Regions from separate parts of the Pseudoalteromonas sp. TB25 genome, predicted to be linked through region 2. Evidence: predicted binding sites of a transcription regulator. Region 2 holds the regulator's gene; each other region holds the start of a gene.

What was found. The regulator sigma-54, encoded in region 2, starts transcription at its own class of promoters, with help from an activator protein. The targets are predictions, from matches to a motif close to GTTGGCACGNNNNTNGNNT.
Region 1: a site for sigma-54 is predicted at 1,679-1,697, ahead of L652_RS0110750 (EF-hand domain-containing protein). Genes of this name have one in related genera too.
Region 3: a site for sigma-54 is predicted at 2,002-2,020, ahead of L652_RS1000000124705 (DUF1328 family protein). Genes of this name have one in related genera too.

The regions. Positions count from the first base shown of each region.
Region 1 covers NZ_AUTI01000295.1:7,743-13,964, forward strand. The annotation lists gene L652_RS1000000125430 (hypothetical protein) at 13-183, shown strand; gene L652_RS1000000125435 (energy transducer TonB) at 202-432, shown strand; gene L652_RS0110735 (calcium-binding protein) at 489-725, opposite strand; gene L652_RS0110740 (calcium dependent protein) at 735-971, opposite strand; gene L652_RS0110745 (hypothetical protein) at 1,158-1,385, opposite strand; gene L652_RS0110750 (EF-hand domain-containing protein) at 1,410-1,643, opposite strand; gene L652_RS0110755 (HAMP domain-containing sensor histidine kinase) at 1,974-3,431, shown strand; gene L652_RS0110760 (hypothetical protein) at 3,433-3,978, shown strand; gene L652_RS0110765 (sigma 54-interacting transcriptional regulator) at 3,981-5,330, shown strand; gene L652_RS0110770 (DUF1543 domain-containing protein) at 5,339-5,839, shown strand; gene L652_RS0110775 (hypothetical protein) at 5,870-6,097, opposite strand.
Region 2 covers NZ_AUTI01000202.1:11,808-18,029, forward strand. The annotation lists gene L652_RS0104925 (calcium/sodium antiporter) at 1-261, shown strand, start outside; gene L652_RS0104930 (KpsF/GutQ family sugar-phosphate isomerase) at 265-1,236, shown strand; gene kdsC (3-deoxy-manno-octulosonate-8-phosphatase KdsC) at 1,237-1,788, shown strand; gene lptC (LPS export ABC transporter periplasmic protein LptC) at 1,785-2,339, shown strand; gene lptA (lipopolysaccharide transport periplasmic protein LptA) at 2,329-2,874, shown strand; gene lptB (LPS export ABC transporter ATP-binding protein) at 2,871-3,596, shown strand; gene L652_RS0104955 (RNA polymerase factor sigma-54) at 3,666-5,165, shown strand; gene hpf (ribosome hibernation promoting factor) at 5,192-5,479, shown strand; gene ptsN (PTS IIA-like nitrogen regulatory protein PtsN) at 5,484-5,936, shown strand; gene rapZ (RNase adapter RapZ) at 5,955-6,222, shown strand, end outside.
Region 3 covers NZ_AUTI01000457.1:437-6,658, forward strand. The annotation lists partial or broken gene L652_RS0122690 (aspartate kinase) at 1-604, shown strand, start outside; gene csrA (carbon storage regulator CsrA) at 696-887, shown strand; gene L652_RS0122700 (YcxB family protein) at 938-1,405, opposite strand; gene L652_RS0122705 (hypothetical protein) at 1,539-1,730, opposite strand; gene L652_RS1000000124705 (DUF1328 family protein) at 1,789-1,962, opposite strand; gene L652_RS0122715 (OadG family transporter subunit) at 2,482-2,727, shown strand; gene oadA (sodium-extruding oxaloacetate decarboxylase subunit alpha) at 2,739-4,520, shown strand; gene L652_RS0122725 (sodium ion-translocating decarboxylase subunit beta) at 4,534-5,664, shown strand; gene L652_RS0122735 (aldo/keto reductase) at 5,807-6,222, shown strand, end outside.

The DNA.
Region 1 (6,222 bases), on a different contig from region 2:
ACTCCCTTGAGCATGATGCTGACAGCCTGTAGCTCAATGTCTGATAAACAAGTAAACGATGAAATGCCGAGTTTTATTGATTTATCAAGTCCTGAACTGCGAAGTAAGGTAGGTGAATACTGGGATGTTGCTAAAAGAGTTGAGCCGCGATGTCAGATAGAAGCTGCAAAGAAAAGTATTTAAGGCTGTGTTGAGTTTGCTATGTTAATTAATTCACAAGGTGAAGTCCAAGGGTATAAGGTTGTCTCGTCTTACCCTGAGGGCGTGTTTGATATTGATGCGGCAGCTGCTGTGGGTTTATGGCGCTGGAAACCGACAGTTGAAAATACGAGTAAGCAACCGATTCTAACTTATCTCAAAATGGATTTTATGGTGAGCCCAAAACCTACTGATGCAGAGTACTTAGCGCATTGTTCTAAAAATAAAGTCTGAACGTAATTAATAGTATAAATATAATAAGCTAGGTGTTTGTGTACCTAGCTATAAGACTACTTACTTGCATATAAACTGTATTCACTTAGCGTTAGCTTGCCGTCTTTGTCTTGATCATAGCTTGAAAATCGAGACCACAAAGCGGGGTCTACAGCGGTTTCTGAACGTGTTAAAAAACCATCCTGGTTTCTATCAAGTTTTTCAAATTGCTCTGCAACATTGTTGCTTGCAGCAAAGCCTAATGTGCTAAAAATACTAAACGCAAAAAGCGCTATATAGCTTGTTTTTTCCATGAAAAATACTCAGTAGAGGTTATTGGTAAGGTAATTTTTAAATTCGATTAACGAAATTTGGTTATCTTGGTTTTTGTCCCATTTTATAAATGTGTTTAATAGTTGTGGTTGGGGATCAAGTTCGTCATGCGTTAAATAGCCACTTTTGTCGCTATCGAGGTGATCAAAGCGTTGCTTTACATCAAGTGCAGCGGCATCAAAGCTTAATAGCATTAAGATGCTTATAGTAAGGGGAAGTATCTTCATGGTGTTCCTTCCAAAAGATGTATTTAAAGTTTGTGGCTAAAATAAAGTGAAAAGGAAAAAGCACTTGCCGTAATTTAACTCCCAACATTAAATCCTTTTACACACTCCCTCAGGGATTATGGCAAATGCTTTTAATTCCAGTTTACCTATAACAAGCTTAAGTAAAGCTTAATCAGTAATTACTCATTAAGGTTTAAAGCTTTCAAATTCTTTTTTTGAGACCTTTTCATCACCGTCTTCATCTAAGTCGGCAAATTGTCTCATTACTTCCTTATCTTCCTTTGCTTCTGCAATTGATATTTGTCCGTCCATGTCTTTATCTAAGTGGGCAAAACGCACATTTGTTGGCGATGCAATTACGGTGGCACTAATTGCTAAAAACATTAATGAAAAAGCGGCTATAAGTTGTTTCATAATCACGTTCCTTATTAAATGAGTTTATTGAATAAATTTTTTGAATTCATCTAGCGACAATTGCCCATCTTGATTAGTATCAATTTGAGAAAAATTCTCGTGTAACACAGCATCTTCACCTGCTTCGGCTTCACTTAATGTGCCGTTACTGTCTTTATCAAGTTCGTTAAAAGTCGCGTGAACGTCCATTGCGTGTGCATTAGCGCCTAAAAAGCCTAAAGCCAGTAATGATGAAATTACTAAAATGCGTTTGTTCATAATTATTTCCTTATTGATTAAAGTTATTACTCCTATTACAAAAATGGTGCCAATAATAATTGTTGTTATTTTTCAATTGGTTATTGTTTTAGCTTTAAGCCAGTGAGAAGTTTTTACTGGGTTTATTGTAATTTTTGTGCGCCTTTTGCAACACTATTTAATGGGGTTAAAAGGGAGTTTATTAAAATCAACGAGTTACGTTGTCTCTATTTGGCGACACATTGTTTTGTAGTGCTGGCAGTTAATCGTATTAAATATAATTGCTGGTTCAGCTAGTGTATAAGGTAAGCACTTAATAATAGAACGCTTAACTTAAAAGGACTAAACGAAATGCCAGCAACCATAGCTAAAAAATACCAAGCAATGCTTAACTGGCGGCCTAATTTAATTGGGCAATTTGCAATGAGTATGCTGCTTTCGTTACTGCCGCTTTCTATAGTGGTGATCGTATTTTTAAATGCGCTTAATAAGCAATTAGCGGTTACTCAAAGTATTGTGAGTAGCAACTACCAAGTTACCAAATCGTTTAACACTTTAAAGCAAGAACTCAACAGTCTTGAACGCGCCACTAGACAAAACTGGGTATTAAAAAGTGAATCGCTAGATAAGCTTATTGTTGATAAATGGCAATCATCCCTACAAAGCATTGATGAACTCAAATTTGTAAACACGAATAAAGAGTATATCAACCAATGGCAACGCTTATATACCACCTTACAAACCGCGCATGTAGAGCTTGTTGAGAAAAAACAACAGCAAGCTGAGCTATTTGTGCCAGTGAGCGATTTAGTTGCTGAGCTTACTTTATGGTTACGTGATAAAAACGAAGCGCAAATTACCAATAACCAAAAAGAGCTTACAAGCCTGCAAGCGTCATTTATAAATTGGCTGGTGGCACTTATTCCACTGACTTTAATTGTTGGGGGAGGCTTTTTATGGCGTATAAGTGGGCGACTAAAAGGGTTAACTACGGTTATTGATAAGCTTGGGCAGGGGCATTGGCAGCAAAAAATATCTGTGAAAGGTTCAGCTGAGCTTGTTGAGCTAGGAGAAAAGCTCCAATGGGTACAAGAGCAACTTCATATGCTTGAGCAGCAAAAAGATACTTTTTTACGCCATGTAACTCATGAGCTAAAAACGCCGCTTGCTTCAATGGTTGAAGGCACTGACTTATTAACTGATGAAATAGTAGGCCCAATTACCGCTGAGCAAAAAGCAGTGCTTGAGCTTATTAGCCAATCTATGGTGCGCCTTCGCACAATGATTGACAGTTTGCTGAGTTATAATGCGATTCGCACCAGTAAAGACAGCTTAAGCGAAGTTGAATTTAGTCTTCTTATTAATAAAATTAATAGCCATTTTGAGCATCGCTTAACTGCGCGTGAGCAAGCTCTGCAGTGGCAAAATACTTTACCTAACAAACCGCTTGCTTTACCTAGTGAGCTTATTGAGATGATTTTAATTCAGCTTATTTCAAATGGCTTAAAATTTTCAGAGGATAAGCAAAGCGTTACTATTAATTTAGCGCTTGAGCAAAACCAGCTTTGTATCGTTGTACTTGATAAAGGGTGCGGTATTAAAGAGCAAGAAAAAACTCAAATTTTCAGCGCATTTTATCAAGGTAAACACAGTAAAAATGTTACGCTGCAAGGCAGTGGACTGGGTTTAACTATTGTAAAAGAGTCTGTTGAACAGCTAAGAGGTACACTTAGTGTTGAGCATAACGAGCCACATGGTTGCCGGTTTTCAATTAAAATTCCCATAACAAAAAATCTAGGAGTTAATTAACATGCGCTTGCGTTTAATCGCTATTTTATGTGTGCTCAGTAGCAGCATGGTTATATCAGGTTGTGAAATTAATAATGGGCAAGAAGAGCGTGTGTCAATTACACCTGCACCTGTGGTCGATACAAAAAAAACGACCGACAAAAACAGTAATCCTAGTCCAAAACCTAGACCAAAAATTGAACCAAGCTATCCTCCTGCAGAGCAAGTTATTGCATGGCACGCTAATCAGTGTGGTGGATTTAAATTGATACCTAGCAAAGATGTTTTTACAGGCGAAAACGAGCTTAAACGCTTTTTTAAGTTCATGTGCTTAAACATAAATGATGATCCAAATACGGTAATGACTAAGTTGCTAAAGCTCGATCTTGCTTACTTTTGGCCTGATGACATAAAGCAATATTTATGGCTTCAAAAGCAGCAAGTAACTATGCAAATAAATGCTAAAAAAGAGCAACAAGCACTTAATAATAAAATGCAAGAAACCCTCTCATCGTTAGCAACGATTGAGCAGCAACTTTTACTACGAGAAGAAACGAAGGAGCAGTAACGATGGCCGCAACTAAAGTACAAGGTGCAAAAGTATTACTCGTAGACGACGACGCTAGCTTATTAAAACTGCTCGCTATTCGTATCGAATCAAAAGGATACGAAGTGACAACCTGCGAAAGCGGCTTAACCGCACTACAAATACTTAAAAGCCAAGTGTTTGATGCCGTAATAACCGACTTACGCATGGATGAAATGGATGGTATGGCACTGCATCGTCAGCTGCAAAGCCGCTACCCTGCATTACCTGTTATTATGATGACAGCGCACGGCTCAATTCCTGATGCAGTAGAGGCAACTAAACAGGGCATTTTTGCATTCATAACTAAACCAGTGGATAAAGATGAGCTATTTGACAGCCTTGCTAAAGCGATAGAAATTCATGGTGTTAACGCCGATGAAGCTGCACCTAAAAGTAATATAGTTACGCGCAGTGGTGCAATGCTGCACTTGTTAGAGCAAGTAAAACTACTTGGGCCAACGCAAGTTAATGTACTTATTTCGGGGGCTAGTGGTACTGGTAAAGAATTACTCGCACAGGCGATTCACCAGCATAGCCATGTAAGCGGTGGCCCTTTTGTTGCAATTAACTGCGGCGCTGTACCAGGGGAGCTTTTAGAGTCCGAATTATTTGGTCATAAAAAAGGCTCGTTTACGGGTGCAATTAAAGATCACCAAGGTTTGTTTCAACAAGCACAGGGTGGCACGTTATTTTTAGACGAAATTGGCGATATGCCGCTTAACTTACAGGTTAAGTTACTGCGCGTATTACAAGAAAAAACAATTCGCCCAGTAGGTTTTCAAGAAGAGATAGCAATTGATGTACGCATAGTGTCGGCAACACATAAAAATCTTCCTGAAGCTATTTTAAACCAGCAATTTAGAGAAGATTTATACTATCGCTTAAACGTAGTTAATTTAAAATTACCGCCACTGTGTGAGCGCCGCGAAGATATAAGCTTATTAGCACAGCATTTTAGTGCAAGCATTGCTAAGCGCATGAACCAAACTGAAAAACACTTTGCAAGCGATGCTATGCATGCACTTGTGCGTTACGATTGGCCAGGTAATATCCGCCAATTACAAAACGTAGTAGAGCAGGTTGTAGCATTAACGCCAAGCGATGTTATTTCAGAGCATTTAGTGTTAGCTGCGCTAAATAGTAACGAAACAAACGTAGAACCATTATCACTAAACGACGCTAAAAAAGAGTTTGAGCGCGACTATGTAATTAACACTTTAAAAATGGCAGGTGGTAACGTAGCAGAAGGCGCTAAGCTTGCCAAGCGCAACCGCTCAGATTTTTATAAGTTGATTAAAAAGCATAATATTGATGTTGATAATTTAGGTTAAGGAAAAGCATGCAGTTATTTATGGTGTATTTAGGTGGCCGGATTCAAGGTTGCCACATTGAAATGCATGATATTCGTTTTGTAGTAGGGGAGAATATAGAGCAAACCTACTCAAAGTTAAAAAGCCAATGGGTAGGCGACAGAAGTAGTGTTCACATGGATAGCTACATGGCAATTAATCATATTGATGGCTTTAAAGTAGAAGTTGTTGATAGCTATGTGGAGCAAAATAAACAACTCTATTTTGTAAATTTAGGCGCTTACAGAAGTGATTCCATGGCTGAGCAACATGACTTTGCACTGTATGTTGCAAGCAGTAGCCATGAAGCTAAAGAGCGCGCTAAAAACGATTTGCTCGCAGGGCTTAGTCATATTCATAAAGATGATTTACATGATGTGGACGATTGCTTTGCCATTGATTTACTCGACAGCCAGCTAAACATTAAGCTCACGCCAAGCGGTATATCGCAGCCGATAAAGCCAGACTGGTTTGGCTATCACATACTTTAAATTATAATAAGTAGCTAAAACAGAGTAGGATTAAGAGTCCTGCTCGTTTTGCTCATCTTTTTCGCTTTTAGCCGCCATTTTAAACGCCACAATAACCAACCCAAACATAGCAAACGGCAGTGCTGCCAACATGTATTCAACCACATTACTGTCTTGAAAATTTGCTTGTAGTAAAAAGTGACCCGCCACACACATTAAAATAACCACTAATAAAATGGGTAGTAACATGAGTTCTTTTTTTGATGAATGGCTTTTCATTAATTATGAGGCTATAGCTAAAAATAATGCGCCATTGTAATGAGCTTACTTAAGCTTGGCAAATACCGCAGAATTTTTTAATTAATGATATGATTAGCGTCAAACAATTGGGCAAGTGTTATTGG
Region 2 (6,222 bases):
GATTTAGCACTAGGTAATATTGTTGGATCAAACATATTTAATATTTTAGCTGTATTACCTCTAGCAGGTATTATTAATCCTTCAGCAGTTGATCCATCGTTAGTAAGCCGAGATATATTAATTATGATTGGTGCAACACTTGCTCTTATTATTATGTCATTGAACTTTAGAGGCACCCAGCGTATCAATAGGGTAGAAGGCGGCTTATTGCTAATAGCGTTTTTGGGTTACCAAGGGTATATTTTTAGTCAAGTAGGGTAAATGATGGCAACGCTAAACTTTATTGAACAAGGCCTTCGCGTTTTAGATGTTGAGCGCCAAGCACTTAGTGATATTGCACAATATGTAGATGAAAATTTTCATAACGCGTGCCAATTAATGTACGACTGTGAAGGCCGTATTATTGTTATTGGCATGGGAAAATCAGGCCATATTGGCAATAAAATAGCGGCAACCCTTGCAAGCACTGGCAGCCCTGCGTTTTTTGTTCACCCTGGTGAAGCAAGTCATGGTGATTTAGGTATGATCACTAAAAATGACGTGGTTATGCTTATTTCTAATTCAGGGGAAACCAGCGAAGTTTTAAATATCATTCCGGTTTTAAAACGACTTGGTGCCAAAATGATAGCGATGACTGGCAATACACAATCAACAATGGCAACCCTTGCTAATGTACATGTGTGCATTAAAGTAGAAAAAGAAGCTTGTTCATTGGGTCTAGCCCCTACATCAAGTACCACTGCAACGCTTGCGATGGGCGATGCCATGGCAGTTGCATTATTAGAAGCTCGCGGCTTTACAGCTGATGACTTCGCGCTATCTCACCCAGGTGGTAGTTTAGGCAAGCGCTTATTACTTACTTTAAAAGATGTTATGCACAGCGGCGCAAATACACCTATTATTGATGTTTCACAAACAGTTAAAGATGCTCTAATAGAAATGTCAGCTAAAGGGTTAGGTATGACAGCCATTGTTGATGAAAATCAGCAACTCGTAGGGTTATTTACCGATGGTGACTTACGTCGCATTTTAGAACAAAGAATTGATATTCATACAACACAAATAGATGTTGTTATGACTAAGTCATGCACTACAGCTACGCAAGATATTTTAGCCGCTGAAGCGCTCAATATTATGGAACGTAAACGTATAAATGGCCTAATCGTCGTCAATGAGAAAAACCAACCTATTGGCGCATTAAATATGCAAGACCTATTAAAAGCAGGAGTGTTATAAATGCAATTTGAAGAACTCTATCAACCGCTGAGCGATGATGCAAAAGCACGCGCTAAAAAAGTAAAACTACTTATATGCGATATTGATGGTGTATTTTCTGATGGCCGTATTTACCTTGGCAATCAAGGTGAAGAGCTAAAAGCATTTAATACAAAAGATGGTTTTGGCATTAAAGCACTTATAAACAGTGGCTTTGAAGTAGCTGTTATTACTGGTCGTCATTCACAGATAGTACAACAACGTATGAGCAGCTTAACCGTACAGCATATTTATCAAGGCCAAGAAAATAAGCTCATTGCCTATCAAGAATTAAAAGATAAACTCAACCTTAGCGATGAACAAATTGCTTATATTGGTGATGACGGTCCTGACATGCCTGTTATGGAGTTAGTAGGCTTTGCCGTTGCAGTAAATGATGCCCACCCGCTTATTAAGCGTTTGTCACATTATGTAACGCAAATGCCTGGCGGTTTTGGTGCTGTGAGAGAACTCACCGATTTGCTCATGCTTGAAAATGGTAAAGCATTGACTACACAAGGCACTAGTTCATGAATGCAGCGCGCATAATATTAAGCGTTTTATTCATTAGCTGTATGGTTTGGCTTTGGTACCCTTATTTTACACAAACAAATATTGTGCCTCAGGCTGAGCCTGAAGTTGTTGCTAAGCCTGATTACATAGCTATTGAGCTCAAACAGACAGCCTATGATGAGCAAGGTAAAATTAGCCACAAAGTCACTGCGGCTAAAATGGAGCTATACCAGCAATTAGGTTTCACGTTTTTCGAAAAACCCATTTTTACTTTATATAACGAACAACAAACGTGGCAAATAAATGCAGACGAAGCAACATTATACGAAGATAAACAATTAATTTTAGAAGGTAATGTGGTTGCCAAAAATTTAACCGATAACGTCATGATAGACAAAATCAATGCTGATAATATTCAGGTTGATATAAAGTTATTAACAATGCGTTCGGAGCAACCCGTCATTATCACTGGACCCAATTTAAAAATCACCGGTAAAGGCCTAGAAGCCGACTTAAAAACCGAAGTGATAAAACTAATTAACCATACGCGAACCATATATTATGACCAATAAAATATTAAAATCACTGATAATTCCTACACTTATACTAGCGTTTAATAGTAGTGCTGCAGAACAAAACACGCAACCTGCTGCCAATCAAATTTCAATAAGTGCCGACAAGCAAGAAGGTCAATTAAAAGCTAATGTGGGTATTTTTGAGAAAAACGTTGAGATTATTCACGGTAATCGCCGCATTACAGCCGATCGCCTAGAAGTACACAAACGTGATGAACTTGGTGATAATAAACAATTATTAATTGCCACAGGTAGCCCTGCGCACTTTGAAGAAAAGCAATCAGACGGCACGACTATGAGCGCCAGTGCTGACGAAGTACGTTATGATGTATCTAAGCGTTTTTTAACGCTTGTTGGTAATGCACAAGTATCGCAAGCCGGACAAAAAATAAATGCTAAAAGCATTACCTACGACATAGAGCAGCAGCTCATCAGTGCCGAAAAAGATGAAAACTCAACTGACCGCGTTCACACAATTTTAGTACCGATCGAAACTAAAAAAAGTAAAAAAGGCGATAAAGGTCAACCATGAGCACATTAAAAGCAGAACTATTGGCAAAAAGCTATAAAGGTCGTGAAGTTGTAAAAAACGTCGGCCTTGAAGTACAAGCTGGCAGTATAGTTGGCTTACTTGGCCCTAACGGTGCTGGTAAAACAACGACTTTTTATATGATTGTAGGGCTTGTTCCTAGCGACAAAGGTAAAATATCTATTGATGATAACGATATTACTCTTTTACCTATGCATAGTCGTGCTAGATTAGGCATAGGCTACTTACCACAAGAGTCATCGATTTTTAGAAAGCTGACTGTTTATCAAAACTTAATGGCCATTTTAGAAACACGCAAAGAACTAAATAAACAAGCCAGAGAAGACACGCTCAATAACTTATTAGATGAATTTAGCATACAACACATTCGTGATAGCCAAGGTATGGCATTATCGGGTGGAGAACGTCGTCGTGTAGAAATAGCACGAGCGCTGGCAGCAGATCCTAAATTTATACTACTGGATGAACCGTTTGCCGGTGTTGACCCTATTTCGGTATTAGATATAAAGAAAATAATAGAACATCTTAAAAATCGTGGGATTGGTGTATTAATTACCGACCATAACGTAAGAGAGACCCTTGATGTTTGTGAAAAAGCCTACATTGTTTCTCATGGGGAGCTGATTGCATCAGGTACTCCAGAACACGTATTAAATGATAAAACAGTACGCGATGTTTACTTAGGCGAGCAATTTAGGCTGTAACATTTACGCCATGTCTTTAAGCATCTGCTAGTATTAATTATAACAACATAAAAGGATTGTTAGAGATACATGAGGCAATCACTACAGCTGCGCATGGGCCAGCAACTTACAATGACTCCACAGTTGCAACAAGCTATTCGTTTGTTGCAACTCAGTACATTGGATCTCCAGCAAGAAATACAAGAAGCTCTCGACAGTAATCCACTATTAGAGGTTGAAGAGGCAGACTATTCCGAAGACGCTGCTGGTAAAAACGAGCAAAAAGCTGATACCGATGACATAACTGTTAGCGCATCTGCTGATGATGCTCCGAGCGAATACGAACAAGATACTGGTGAAGCACTTGCAAAAGACACGCTAAGTGACGACATGGCTATGGATGTTAGTTGGGATGAGTACATGAGTGCCGCTCCTGCAGCCTCATCAGGTCCAATGCCTGAAGATGAATCTATATACCAAGGCGCCTCTACTGAAACGCTCCATGAGTATTTAATGTGGCAATTACAACTAACGCCATTTAGCCCTACCGATGAAGCCATCGCTATTGCGATTGTAGAAGCCGTCGATGATTCAGGTATTTTAACACTAAGCTGCGAAGAAATTTTAGAAAGCTTTAATCAAGAAAACGAAGATGATAACGAAGTCGAACTTGATGAAATTGAAGCGGTATTAAAACGCATCCAACTGTTTGATCCTGTTGGTATTGCTGCACGTAGTTTACAAGAGTGTTTGTGTATTCAGCTTAATCAATTTGATAAAGAAACACCTTACATTAATGAAACGAAAATGATTTTAACCGAGCATATTGATCTATTAGCAGCTCGCGACTATCGTACATTAATGAAAAAAACTAAGCTCAAAGAAGAAGAGCTTAAAGAAGTAATGACACTAATACATACTCTCAACCCAAAACCTGCAGATACTATAGTAAGGGAAGAATCTGAGTATGTTATTCCTGATGTGTCAGTTAAAAAAATTAAAGGCCGCTGGGTTGTCGAATTAAACCCAGATAGCATGCCTAAAATTCGTGTTAATAGCCAATACGCGGCAATGTCTCGCACTGTAAAATCAAGTGGCGACAGCCAGTTTATTCGCTCACATTTACAAGAAGCTAAATGGTTTATTAAAAGCTTAGAAAGTAGAAACGACACGCTATTAAAAGTTACTAATTGTATTGTTAAGCAACAACAAGGCTTTTTTGAACATGGCCCTGAAGCCATGAAACCAATGGTTTTAAATGATGTCGCTGAAATGGTAGAAATGCACGAATCGACAATTTCGCGCGTAACTACTCAAAAGTACATGCATACACCCCGTGGTATATTTGAGCTTAAATACTTTTTCTCAAGCCATGTAAGTACTGAAAACGGTGGTGAATGTTCATCTACAGCAATACGTGCGCTTATCCGAAAATTAATCGCAGCAGAAAACTCAGCAAAACCATTGAGTGATAGCAAAATAGCGGATATATTGGCTGAGCAAGGAATTAAAGTAGCAAGACGTACAATCGCAAAATACCGCGAATCTCTTGCTATTCCACCGTCAAATCAGCGTAAAAGTCTGATTTAAGACGCTAAACTAAGAGGGTAATGCTTATGCAACTAAACTTAACTGGTCGTCACGTAGAATTAACCGATTCACTAAGAGACTATATTAATACTAAATTTGCGAAGCTTGAAAGACACTCTGATCATATAAATAATGTTCATGTCATTCTCGATGTAGAAAAATTAAATCAAAAAGCAGAAGCCACAATACACGTAAGCGGTGCTGAGCTATTTGCCTCTACAGAACATCAAGATATGTATGCCGCTATTGACTCGTTGATCGACAAGCTCGATCGCCAAGTAATCAAACACAAAGAGAAGCTTGCTCGACACTAATATGATGAAATTAAGTTCACTTATATGCCAGGACTGCAGCAAAGCTGCGGTCCTTTTTAATAGCAAAAAAAGAATTTTAGAGTTCATTAGCGAACTTGCTCACGACAAACTTCCGTATTTACCGCAACAAGATATTCTTAATGCTTTAATGAGCAGAGAGAAATTAGGTAGTACAGGTATAGGGCGTGGCATTGCTATTCCTCATGGAAGAATGAGCGGTGCAGAAGAGCCTTTGGCTTTAGTGCTCGTTAGCGAAACTCCAATAAACTTTGATGCAATCGATAATCGCCCTGTTGATATTTTTGTCGCACTCATCGTACCAGATGGCGATAACCAGCAGCACTTAAAGACTCTAGCAACCATTGCTGATAAACTAAACAACAAAGATTTTTGTAAACAGTTACGCAGTGCAAAATCTGATACTGAGCTTTACCAAGTTATTGTCGATCAATCATAGTTTTATAAAGGGTGTTAAATGGAGTTAATTATCATAAGCGGCCGTTCTGGTTCTGGAAAGTCGGTTGCTTTGCGCGTTGTAGAAGATTTAGGTTATTATTGCGTTGATAATATTCCAGTAAACCTACTACCTTCATTAGTTCGCAGTGTGTCTGATAGCTACGATAAAATTGCTGTTAGCATTGATGTGCGCAACATCCCTAAAGAACAAGATGAATTTAACGATATTCTTGAATACTTACCAGGCTTTGCAAACCCTACGTTATTTTATTTAGATAGCGACGATC
Region 3 (6,222 bases), on a different contig from region 2:
TTTAGGGGCGAAAGTTTTGCATATTCGCTCAGTAGAAGCCGCAGGAAAACATAATGTGCCACTTAGGGTGCTTTCGAGCTTTAATCCCGATGAAGGTACATTAATAAGTTTTGAGGAGAACGATATGCCAAGCAAGGTTGTATCGGGGATTGCGTTTAATCGTGACGAATGTTTAATTAAGGTACAAGGTGTGCCAACGGGCACGCAATATCTTTCAAAAATATTGAAACTTTTTGCCGAAAATGGCATCGAAATAGATATGATTAATCAAGTTAATCATAACTTTGAAAAAATAGACTATGCTTTTACTGTGCACTCGAATGATTATCTGCAAGCACTTGAATTATTGAGTGAAGATCAAGCTCAGCTCAGTGCTCAAAATATAAGCGGATTGCAAGCGGTAGCTAAAGTTTCTGCTGTTGGCATGGGTATGAAATCACATTCTGGTGTCGCTAGTTTATTTTTTGATGCATTAGCGCAGGAAAATATTAATGTGGTTTTAGTCTCGACTTCAGAGATTAAAATTTCAGTTTTAATAGATGAAAAGTACTTAGAGTTGGCTGTTCGTGCATTACACAAGGCATTTTTAACAGAAAATGGATAGATTGCGAGTTTTTACTTACTTTTCAGTCTAATTTTCATTAGTATGTTTAAGCGGAATCTTATAATTTTTATTGGAACATGGGAGCAAGAGAATGCTAATACTAACTCGTAGAGTAGGTGAAACCCTAATGATTGGTGACGAAGTAACAGTTACTGTTCTAGGTGTTAAAGGAAATCAAGTTCGAATCGGTGTTAATGCACCAAAAGACGTATCAGTGCATCGTGAAGAGATTTACATGCGCATACAAGCTGAAAAGTCGAACCCTAATCCGGGCAATGCTTAATCAACACGTATACGTAGTTGAGTAATTAACTCAACTAGACTAAAAGCCACTCACTGAGTGGCTTTTTTGTTTATAAAAGCGAGTGTTTCAGGATTAAGTATTTGTTTTGATATGTACTGCATACCACTTTTATTTTTAATAATAATACCTTGCTGGGTGTCTATTACTTCGCTTATATTTTGCCATTCTAATTGATAGCTTTTGTAATGATTAGAAGATTTAATACCTTCTTCATCAAAGGTAAGTGTTACCTCAGAGCCTGATGCTCTGCTGAGCATTTGTCTGGTTACCCACCATGGTCTGCGATAGTAAAAAGCGACGCATTCGAGTACCGCTAACATGATCATAAACGATCCTAAGTAATGATCGTCTAAAACATAAATGCCAAATAGACCAAGCGCAACTAACAACACAAGTAAAAAGTATTTAGGTTTTGCACGCTTACTATAAGGGAGTGACTCATCAAAACACTCGTAAAAGTAGGGTTTATCTAATGTGTAGGTGGTTGTGAATGCCATTTTGCCTTGCTTTAAATATCGTTTTTTTTATTTTAACAAGCTAACTGCTAAATGAGCAGCTTTATAGTCAGTGATTTTATTACTGGCACAAAAAAACGGCTCGAAAGCCGTTTTTTTAGCGGTACAAGAAGAATTAACAGTTAGTTTCTTCAGCGTTCACGCCTTCTTTAACATTTTCACATGCATCTTCAACAGAGTTTTGCACATCAGTTACTGCTTCGTCGATACGTTCGCCAGCATCTTCTGCATGGTTGTCTTCACAACCCATCATGAAAAAACCTGCAAATACTGCGATTAGTGCTGCTTTTAAAGTTGTAGAGTTCATAGTGTAATTCCTTGTAAGTATTAATTAAATTTTAGTGTTTGTTAGTTGAATGCTTTATCTACCTGGGTGATTTACCACGTAGTGCACCTGAAACTAATGAAATCACTAAAAGTACTAAAAAGATAAAAAATATAATTTTTGCTATACCAGCTGCGGCACCTGCGATGCCACCAAAACCTAACACTGCAGCGATTAAAGCAATAACTAAAAATGTAATTGTCCAGCGTAACATTGTTTTCTCCTTGGTTATCAAATTTGCTCATAATAACTAATGCCAGTTATATGCCAAAGTTTATTTGGTATAAATATCAATTGGTTATGGTTTTTCGCTGTTGTTCTAGTTATTAGTTGGTTAGTAACTTTTACGCTTTGTTATGTAAGTTATTCACACTGTTGCAAATAACTGCTAAATGTTCACTAAATAAACTTATTTTGGTAAGACCAATTAACAATTGGTGTGTGGCTTTGCACTTTATATTAAGAATTAGTGTTTATTTTTACTTAGCTTGATAGTTAATTAACAAATTCCATATAACTATTAGCTATAGTCGTTATTTCTTGTATGTATTGTAGAGCGCGTGATTGCTGAGTTATAGCATGTAAATTAATTGAGTGTTATGTTGTTTATTGTTTAATTGGTTTTACCAATTTACAAGATGTAGACAAAGCGATTAGTTTTGTTATTATCCAGTGAATAAATATTTAATTAAATCGATTTTTTATTTTCGATATGGGTTTCAAGGGGAGAAAAATGGATATAGGTGCTCTACTCACAACGGCTGGTAACTTAATGCTTACTGGCATGGTTGGGGTGTTTGTATTTCTGTCGATATTAATTGGTGCAGTAACGCTTATGTCTAATTTGGTGACGCGCTTTAGCGAACCTGACGTGGCGACACCAGTTAAATCACCATCTTTTAAATCTCAAGGTGTGCCTAATGAGCACATCGCTGCTATTAGTGCTGCCATTGCTCAGTACAAATCAAATAATAAATAAGGGGCACACACATGGCTAAATTAAAACTAACAGAATTGGTATTACGCGATGCTCACCAATCATTATTAGCAACGCGTATGCGCCTAGACGATATGCTACCGATTGCTAGCAAATTAGACGATGCGGGTTATTGGTCTATTGAATCGTGGGGCGGTGCTACATTTGACTCGTGTATTCGTTATTTAGGCGAAGATCCTTGGGAGCGTATTCGTGCACTAAAAAAAGCGATGCCTAATACTAAACAGCAAATGCTATTACGCGGTCAAAACTTATTAGGTTACCGCCATTACGCTGATGACGTAGTTGAAAAATTTGTAGAACGTGCACATAAAAATGGCGTTGACGTATTTCGTATATTTGATGCAATGAACGATGTTCGCAATCTAGAAACAGCTATTAAAGCGGCTGTAAAAGTAGGCGCTCACGCTCAAGGTACTATTTCGTACACAGTTAGCCCAGTTCATACACTTGATATGTGGCTAACTCTTGCAAAGCAGCTTGAAGATATGGGTTGTCACTCAATTTGTATTAAAGATATGGCGGGTTTATTAAAGCCGTACGATGCTGAAAAACTAATTAAAGCACTTAAAGAAACTGTATCTATTCCAATTGCTATGCAGTGCCACGCTACAACAGGTTTAAGTACTGCTACTTACCAAAAAGCAATTGATGCTGGTATTGATATGCTCGATACCGCTATTTCATCAATGAGTATGACTTATGGACATTCTGCAACTGAAACTATTGTATCGATAGTTGAAGGGACTGAGCGTGATACTGGGCTTGATTTAAACCACCTAGAAGAAATTGCTGCTTACTTTAGAGATGTACGTAAAAAATATGCGGCATTTGAAGGTAGCTTAAAAGGGGTTGATGGGCGTATTTTACTAGCTCAAGTACCTGGTGGCATGCTTACAAACATGGAAAACCAACTTAAAGAGCAAGGCGCAGCCGATAAGCTTAATGAGGTTTTACTTGAGATCCCACGTGTACGTGAAGATCTTGGCTTTTTACCTTTAGTAACACCAACGTCGCAAATTGTTGGCACTCAAGCGGTACTTAATGTGCTAACGGGTGAGCGTTATAAAACCATTACTAAAGAAACTGCTGGCGTATTAAAAGGTGAATATGGCTTAACACCAGCACCAATGAATAAAGAGCTACAAGAGCGCGTGCTTGATGGAGCGGAAGTTATTACTTGTCGCCCTGCTGATAACATTGCACCTGAGCTTGCAACGCTTGAAGCTGAGTTATTAAAAGAAGCACAAGAGCAAGGTTTAACACTTGCTGATGATCAAATTGATGACGTATTAACTTATGCATTATTCCCACAAGTTGGTTTGAAGTTTATTAAAAACCGCAACAACCCAGATGCATTTGAGCCAGTACCTTCTGTTGAAGATAAAAGCAGTAAAGCACCTTCTAAATCAGTTTCAAATAGTAACAAAGTGAAGGCTGAGCAGTACAGTGTAAAAGTAGATGGTAAAGTTTATGACGTAGTCGTAGCGCAAGGTGGTGAACTTAAAGAAGTAACATTAAAAGACTCTGAGCACATTCCTCAATCTGCTTCGGTTGCATCAGGTGAAACACTTAACGCGCCTCTAGCCGGTAATATTTTTAAGATTAAGGTAAAAGCTGGGCAAGTTGTTAACGAAGGCGATGTAGTGATTATTATGGAAGCCATGAAAATGGAAACTGAAATACGCGCTACGCATACCGGAACAATTGCTGAAGTGTTAGTTAGTGAAGGCGATGCTGTAACTACCGGCGACGCTATGATTGCATTAGCTTAGGAGTAAATAGAGGATGGAAGGTATTTTAAACCTCTGGAATGCGACAGGCATTGCTAACTTTACAATCCCATCGTTAATAATGATTGCGGTAGGGTGTTTATTACTGTTTTTAGCGATAGCTAAAGGCTTTGAACCACTATTATTACTACCTATTGGTTTTGGTGCAATTTTAACAAATGTACCAGTGGCAGGTTTGTCAGACCCAGGTGGGCTTTTGTACTACGTTTATTATGTGGGTATTGATACGGGGATTTTTCCGCTGTTGATATTTATGGGAGTAGGGGCGCTGACCGACTTTAGCGCGCTTATTGCAAACCCACGTATGTTGTTATTAGGTGCGGCTGCACAGTTTGGTATTTTTGCTACATTGTTTGGCGCTATATTACTTAACTATGTGCCAGGTTTTGAATTTACTCTACAGGACGCATCGGCTATTGCCATTATAGGTGGTGCCGATGGGCCAACAGCAATATTTTTAGCATCAAAACTGGCACCTGATTTACTAGGCGCAATAGCAGTAGCTGCGTATTCATATATGGCACTTGTGCCAATTATTCAGCCGCCAATTATGCGTGCATTAACAACCCCAGAAGAACGTAAAATAAAAATGCCAGAGCTTCGCAAAGTATCTAAAAAGGAAAAGATTATTTTTCCTCTTATGGTGCTTAGTTTAACGGCTATGTTTTTACCGGCTGCTATACCGCTGGTAGGTATGTTTTGTTTAGGTAACTTAATGCGAGAGTCGGGTGTTGTTGATAGATTAAGTAACAGTGCTCAAAACGAAATCATTAATGTTACAACTATATTTTTAGGCTTAGCTGTTGGTTCAAAGCTTGCTGCAGATAAGTTTTTAACTGTTGAGACGATTGGTATTTTAGTGCTTGGCGCACTGGCTTTTGCAATTGGTACGGCATCTGGCGTATTTATGGCAAAAGGACTTAACCGAATATCTAAAACGCCTATAAATCCATTAATTGGGGCGGCAGGTGTATCGGCTGTGCCAATGGCGGCACGAGTAGTTAATAAAGTTGGCCTTGAAAGTAACCCACATAACTTTTTACTTATGCATGCAATGGGACCCAACGTAGCGGGTGTACTTGGTAGTGCAGTTGCTGCGGGTATTTTATTAGCACTTGTTGGCTAAAAATGTAATTTAAAATAGATTAACCATTAAGCGCAGTTTACTGCGCTTTTTTTTGTTCTTAATTTGTTCACCGCTAAATGGTTTCTTGTTCAGCACTTTTTGTTTACAGTAACAGCTCTTCAACATTTTAAGGATAGTTATCATGCTTCACACGCCTTTAGCAAAGCACTTGCCTCACGTTAGTAAACTTGTATTTGGATGTATGGGTCTTGGCGGCGGTTGGAATAAAGACGCAATCACTGATGCACATGTTAAGCAAGCTCATGAGTGTATAGATAACGCCATTGAAGGCGGTATTAATTTTTTTGACCATGCTGATATTTATACTTTTGGTAAAGCAGAGCAGGTTTTTGGTAAAGCATTAAGTGAGCGGCCAGAGCTTAGAGAGCACATGTATATTCAATCTAAGTGTGGGATTCGATTTGAAGATGACTTAGGGCCAAAGCGCTATGATTTTTCCCCAAAGTGGATTGAGCAATCAGTTGAAGCATCATTAAAACGATTAAATACAGACTATTTAGACGTACTTATGCTGCATCGCCCTGATCCACTCATGGA